3 regions of the Pseudodesulfovibrio nedwellii genome follow, and region 3 is predicted to be linked to each of the others. Evidence: predicted binding sites of a transcription regulator. Region 3 holds the regulator's gene; each other region holds the start of a gene.
The links. The regulator sigma-54, encoded in region 3, starts transcription at its own class of promoters, with help from an activator protein. The targets are predictions, from matches to a motif close to CTGGCACGGNNNNTGCTT.
Positions count from the first base shown of each region.

Region 1: a site for sigma-54 is predicted at 930-947, ahead of SYK_RS15360 (TadE/TadG family type IV pilus assembly protein). Genes of this name have one in related genera too.
Region 2: a site for sigma-54 is predicted at 1,523-1,540, ahead of SYK_RS14930 (TadE/TadG family type IV pilus assembly protein). Genes of this name have one in related genera too.

Region 1 is NZ_AP026709.1:3,292,556-3,294,828, reverse strand. Features, by position in the region: gene SYK_RS15370 (substrate-binding domain-containing protein) at 1-88, opposite strand, end outside; gene SYK_RS15365 (c-type cytochrome) at 337-642, opposite strand; gene SYK_RS15360 (TadE/TadG family type IV pilus assembly protein) at 1,001-1,399, shown strand; gene SYK_RS15355 (TadE/TadG family type IV pilus assembly protein) at 1,402-1,791, shown strand; gene SYK_RS15350 (pilus assembly protein TadG-related protein) at 1,799-2,273, shown strand, end outside.
Region 2 is NZ_AP026709.1:3,201,949-3,204,221, forward strand. Features, by position in the region: gene SYK_RS14925 (vWA domain-containing protein) at 1-1,121, opposite strand, end outside; gene SYK_RS14930 (TadE/TadG family type IV pilus assembly protein) at 1,072-1,467, opposite strand; gene SYK_RS14935 (sigma-54-dependent transcriptional regulator) at 1,726-2,273, shown strand, end outside.
Region 3 is NZ_AP026709.1:690,229-692,501, forward strand. Features, by position in the region: gene SYK_RS03320 (PTS sugar transporter subunit IIA) at 1-16, opposite strand, end outside; gene hpf (ribosome hibernation-promoting factor, HPF/YfiA family) at 19-561, opposite strand; gene rpoN (RNA polymerase factor sigma-54) at 597-2,006, opposite strand; gene lptB (LPS export ABC transporter ATP-binding protein) at 2,245-2,273, opposite strand, start outside.

The DNA.
Region 1 (2,273 bases), 1.2 Mb from region 3:
TGCACCCAGTCCCGCCCTGCCACACGAACAGAAGGAGTACGAAAAATCCCAAAGCCGTGCTTTTTCTCATTGAAAATATACAATCCATTTAACCAACTCCATAACTCCGTGCTATTTTCCGGGCCGACAATCCAACACCCGGCATGCTCATGCACATCAGGTTGCCGAAAAGACACTCAGCGATACAAAACCTCAAACCCAAATTATCGGGCTCCTCACATAAGCACGGTGCAAATAACCATTGAACCTATCAATTATATTATTCACTTAAAGCACAAACGCCCGCACCTCAACATGGCGCGGGCGATATTTCTGTATATCAGATAATTTCAGGGGTTACATGGAGCCTATATACTCCGCGATGGCATTGATTTCCTGCCCTTTGAGCTTGCTGGCAATACGTATCATGGTCTTCTTTTTCTTTCCGCCATACGAACCATCGGCGTACCCATTCATTTTCATCTCGATCTCCCCACTACTCTGCCCTTTAAGAACGACACCGCCGCCGGATTTAGACGATTCGGATCCGTCACGATGACACTTGGCACACCGTTTTTTGTACAAAGCTCCACCGTCAACGGCAAAAGCTGCGGTCACGCCGAAACAGAAAATCACGGTCAGTATTGCAAGAATCTTCTTCATGGTGGCCCTCAATATATAATATGTTAACGACATTTCACTATAAAAAGTAAATCAAAACCACTTTTACTGTAAACAGGATTATTTCCTATATACCCACAATTCATCCGATCTACAACTCCCAAAACACCATTGGTTGTCTAAAACACACTCCATCCAAAATAGAGCTCTCATCAAGGCGACTCTATAAATGCTGGATTTTATAAAGCATTCACATGAGGAGCTCCTCATATATTCTTAAAACATCTTTCATTTCAAGCAATTAAAATTTCCAAAACCCCAACAAAACAATGGCATGTCTCTTGCTTATTTTACATTAAATAAAGTCGCATTACGACAAGCGTCGTAACCAGGAGCAACAATGAAAAAGAACAGACAAACTCAGTCCAAACAAGGATTAGCAGCCATAGAAATGGCCATGTTGTTCCCGATCTTCATGATGTTACTGGTCGGCGTCATGGATACTGGCCGATTATACTGGACACAAAGTGTTGTCCGTGACGCAGCCTTCGAAGGAGCTCGTACAGCCATTCTTCACGAAAGCACCACCAGCCAAATTGAATCGGTTGTTACCGAAGAACTGGTGTCAGGCGGAATTAACCAGTCTTCATCTGTCGTGATCAGCGACCGCCAGGCGTCACAACCCGTTGAAGTCAAAGTTTCTGTCCCCTTCGAGTTTTATGTCATCGATAACCTGCTTCCATCTCTGGAAGGGCCGACCAACATTTCGGCTGCGGCTGTCATGATTCATGAGAGGTAACCATGCGCAAAAATAATACAAAGAAACAAGGCGCCATGGCCCTTGAATTCGCCCTTCTTATGTCACTCTTACTCATCCCGCTAATTACAGGCATGTGGGATGCGTCTCAATTAATAGACATGAATCAAATTTTAACCCGCGCAGCAAGAGAAGGCGTAGTCATGGCCTCACGTGGGAATGACCCTGTTGCCCAAGTGCAGGCCTTTGTCGAATCTGCAGGGCTTGAATCAAACAACCTTGTCGTGGAAATAGAGCTCGGACAGGATGACCCTGAACTCGGTCAGGAAATTGCCGTAAGGCTAAATTACAACCTCTCTGGAAGCACCGTACTTCCATGGGAAGAACTCATGCCGGACGGCATCTCCATAGTTGCCTACGCCAAAGTGGAGTGATGCCATTATGACCATTTTACGTAATCTTTTTTCCCAACAACACGGCGTGGCCAGCATTCTCGTCGGTATGTGCATGGCCGCCTTGATGGGGATGTGTGCCTTGGCTGTAGATATAGGTCGAATCTATATCAAACGTGGCGCAATTCAGACAGCTGCCGATGCCGGAGCACTGGCCGGAGCCAATTCTCTTATGGCCGAAGGAAGCGACATAGAAAAACTCAGGGCCATTGTCACAAAATACGCGGAACGAAACCTGACAGCGACGGATATTCCGAACGAATCAGTGACGCCGACAGACATCGTTTTCCTGAGAGATGGCGTGCCTGATGAGGACCAGCCTAATCAAGTCGAAGTCACCGTCACTCTCAATGAAGCCCAAGGCAATCCATTCCCACTGTATTTTGGTAAGGCTATAGGTATTCCCTTCGCAAACATTCAAGTCGTAGCCCGTGCAGGTATCGTCGGCATCTGCTCCAGCAAAT
Region 2 (2,273 bases), 1.3 Mb from region 3:
CGGATGGCGAATATTTCTACACCCGCATCCTTGGCCAATTGAGCCTCGGAGAGCATGTCATCATTAAGGACGCCGCTGTTTTCGCAGTGCGCGTCATCCCGTCCGCTGCCAAAATAGGCATTGGTCCAGTAGTTATTGGGCCGATAAGAAGCCCGGTAGCCGCCGCCGCATTCGCCGTCTTCCGTATCGCCGTCAGTGAGTACGATCATGATTTTTCGGAAATCTTCTTTATCACCAGCCTGAGTGTATGGGGCTTCCGGTGTCAGGATGTGACGTGCCCACTTGATGCCTTCGGGGATGACAGTGCCGGACCATGCGCCCGTAGCGGTCTGGGTGTTGATGGAGTTGATGACGAGATCCTTGTTTTTGCTCAGGGGTAATGCCTTGGGCAGATCAGAGCATGTATCAAGGGTAACTTTTCGTCTGTAATAAGAGGAGAGACGCCAGTAGTCGTCCATGAAATCTTCGTGGATGCCTTCGTTGAGACTTCCATCAGCATTGTAGCAACCGGCATCAAGCCCGGATTCTTCGCCTATGCGGACTTTCCCTCTGAATGGAACAAGGCCAACCTTGGTGTCCGGTGTTGCACCATCAGGAATCAGGAGTTCGGTTAATTCAATAGAGGCCTGCTTGACCATATTGATTGGTGTACCTTTCATTGAACCGGAATTGTCGATGACAAAGACGACTTCCAGCTTGTTGAATCCAGCTGTTGCCCGTGCTTCAACCGTGGAGTCGGACATGCCGAGGACAGACATGAGCAGGAGGTTGACTTCCGCTTGTGCCATTACTTCAACGCTTCGAATTTCGGTCCCGGCAACAACGGACTTCACTTCAGCACTTTCCATGTTTTTGTCCACCATTGACTCAACAGCTTGTTGCACGATGCCTTTGGAAAGGTCTGGGTCGTAAGGAAGTTCGAGGCTTCCGGCCAAAGCACCCGCGTCCACCGCGGCTTGAAGCCGTGTGTGCGTCATGTACGTGTTCCCCATATCGATGGCGATGCCCGTAACTCCCAGAAGAAAGGGGAGCAGCATGGCAATCATGGCCGTTGTTGATCCCTTGCGGGATTTAGGGCATCGGCATGGTTGTCTGCGCGACGAACTGGAATGAATTGTCATTGCTTTCCCCTATAGGTGTGGTGCTGCTGGCATTGCCGAACAGTTCATATTGATACGACACTTCGACGGTGACCGTTTGGCTCACCGTGTCTGTTGTCACGTTGGTATTGAGGTCGGCACTGTCGATGTCTGTAACCAGTGCAGCGACAAGGGCTTCTACGTCAGCATCACTTCCTTCCAGAAGCACATGCCGTGCGCCTTCACGGCTGGCTTCGATCAACGAGGAATATGTGTGTATGGCATTGGCCCCTTCAACCAAAAGCATGAGCAGAAGGGCTAGCACGGGAAGCATCAAGGCGAGTTCGACCGCTGCGAGTCCTTGGCGTTTAGTGTCTTTATTTTTCATCCCCGTTCTCCTTGGGTTCCATTTTTATGCTTTGGTGTTGTCTATGGGAATATATACGCAATGGCTGTGCCAACCAGAATGAAGGTTGGCAATGGTGTGATATATGATCTTGGATTTATATAATAAAAAAAATTGTGACCAAAGAGCTTTAGGATTCGTATTGATAAGTAACGGTGCGAATATCTATTTTTTGTGGATAAGATTTTACGTTTCATGTAAAATCCAAATGTGGGTAGAAAGACATTCAGGAGTAAGCCTGTGGCAGAACGAATATTGATTGTAGATGATGACCGAGCTTTTCAGGGAATGCTTGTCGAAGCATTGATCGACAAGGGATATGACGTGGATACCGCTTCGACAGCCGAAGATGGTATTAAAAAAGCTGTGGCTGGAAAATTTGATCTTATTCTTCACGATATAAAGCTTCCCGGTATGTCCGGGCTGGATGCTTTGCCACATTTGGCAGAGGCCGCACCTGGCGTGGATATCATTGTCATGACCGGTTATTCGTCCAAGGATTCTGGCGTAAAAGCCATGCAGCGCGGTGCGTATGACTATTTCACCAAGCCGTTTTCATTGGGAGAGATGGAAGTGGTGGTCCGCCGTGCATTGGAAAAGCGGCGGATGCAGAAAGAGCTATCCGAACTGAAACGGAAGGGCGGCACCAGCCCGTTGCATTCCATCATCGGTCAATCAGCTCCCATGATGGCGGTCAAGGAGCGGATTGCGCGTGTGGCTGAACTCAATGCCGATGTTTTGGTTATGGGTGAAACCGGCACAGGTAAGGAACTTGTTTCAGATGTTAT
Region 3 (2,273 bases):
AATCACCAAGTTTCATTTTTAGTATCCAGGATCAATCAGGCCGTAATCGCCATTTTTTCTTTTATAGATAACATTAACGCCTTCGGTTTCGGCGTTACGGAACACCAAGAATTCATTCTCAAGAGAATCAAGCTGCATGGCAGCTTCATCAACGGACATTGGTTTCGGTACATACTCATCAGTGCCAACTATAGTGGGCTCAGATTCACTGGGCAGATCTTCATAGGATAATACATTCATCTGTACCATCTTGTTGCCACGCCCCTGCTTTGAACGGCTCTTCATTTTCTCACGCATTTTGCGCAACTGGGCTTCCAGCTTGTCCAGCACCATATCAATGGTGGAATACATATCTTCAGAAGCCTCATAGGCCGATATGTGAATGCGATCCGAATTCAAAAGAACGTCCGCCTTATGGCGAAATTTGTCGACCAACAGATTTACCTGGAGATCGGCCTCCGAATCGGAAACGTATCTTGCTACTTTTTCAAAACGCTTCTTAGCGTATCCCTTGAGATGATCGGACGGCTCAAAGTTCTTGAAAGTGAAGCTAATGTTCATACGTTGCCTCCTGGTTGTGAGTGCGGCAAACAGGATTAAAAATACTGCTTGCGTTTTGATGAAGACGGGATACCCATGGCGGAACGGTATTTTGCGACAGTACGTCGAGCGATATTCACATCAAGTTCATCTTGAAGTATTTCGCCTATCCGTTCATCACTGAGCGGTTTTTTCGTGTCTTCATCTGCAATCATTCTCTTGATGAGCGCTTTGACGCTCTCTGAACCCACCTGCGAACCATCGTTCAAATCCAAGGCTGAGTTGAAGAAAAACTTCAATTCAAAAATACCATGTGGAGTTGAGACATATTTACTGGTTGTAATACGGCTCACCGTGGATTCATGCATCTCAATGTCCTCGGCTACCTCCTTGAGGATCAGGGGTTTGAGCTTTGTCACACCTTCTTCAAAAAAGTTTCTCTGAAAGCCGACAATACTCTCAACTACTTTATACAATGTTCTCTGACGCTGGTACAGACTTTTCATAAGCCATGCGGCAGATCGCATCTTTTCCTGAAAATATTCTTTTTCCTTATTGGCAGCACCTTTCATGGAGTCCATATAAAAAGCATTCATCTGCAAACGAGGTAACCCATCTTCATTAAGGATGATGACAAAATCTTCACCATATTTATAAACGAAGACATCCGGACTGACGTAATGAGGCTCAGTACTTGAAAAATTTGTCCCGGGCATGGGATCAAGAGTCTGCATCATGTCCAGATATTCTTTGAGCTCTTCCATAGAAATCTTAAACTTGCGGGCCAATGGCTTGTACCGATTCTTTTCCAGATCTTCCAGATGATCGGTAACTAATGAAACAAGAATAGGATCATCATAGCCAAGAACGTCCATCTGAACGAGCAAACATTCTTGTGGATCTCGTGCGGCGATTCCTACCGGATCGAGGCGCTGAATACGCTTAATAGTGGATTCAATTTCTGCATCCGAAGCCTGAACCATTGATTGAAGCTCTTCGATAGAAGCTTGCAAATACCCATTTGAATCAACATTTCCGAGAACTATTTCACCAATAGCAATTTCGAGTTCGGAAAAATTGGAAAGACGCATCTGCCAATTGATGTGCCCTTCAAGGGATGGCTTGGAAGCAAGGCGGGCCTCAAAGGACATGCCCTCTTCCGGGATTTCTGAATCTCGTCCGGTCGCCTGCTTTGAAGTGCTTGAAAATTCGCCGAGATAATTTTCCCAATCGGCATTGCGGACCAGTTCTTCCTCAGCTTGAGATTCAGTAAGGACTTCGGCAGGTTCAGAAACATCTGCTTCTGTTTCCTTTTCTTCAAGAAAAGGATTTTCCATAAGTTCTTGCTGAACAGTTTCAAGCAACTCAAGACGTGAAAGTTGCAGCAGTTTTATTGCCTGCTGCAACTGTGGAGTCATAACCAGTTGTTGAGAAAGCTTGAGTTGTTGTCTGAGTTCCAATCCCATAATGTATATCTCGAAAGGCTAATATGATCTCGTTCACACTACCGGTTTGAATTCTTTTCCGGCCATACCTTTATAATTCTGTTTTGAGTATGTCACACCTGCGATAACGAAGCAAGGACATTGTTATAACATGCCGTTACTATTAACGATATAGCACTGTGAAAGTCGCATGAAAAAAGTGTACCAACCTTTAGGAACCCTGTAAATCGCGAATGCATGAAAGTTAAGTAATTAGTACTTACAGTCGGAAATCTTCACCCAGATAAA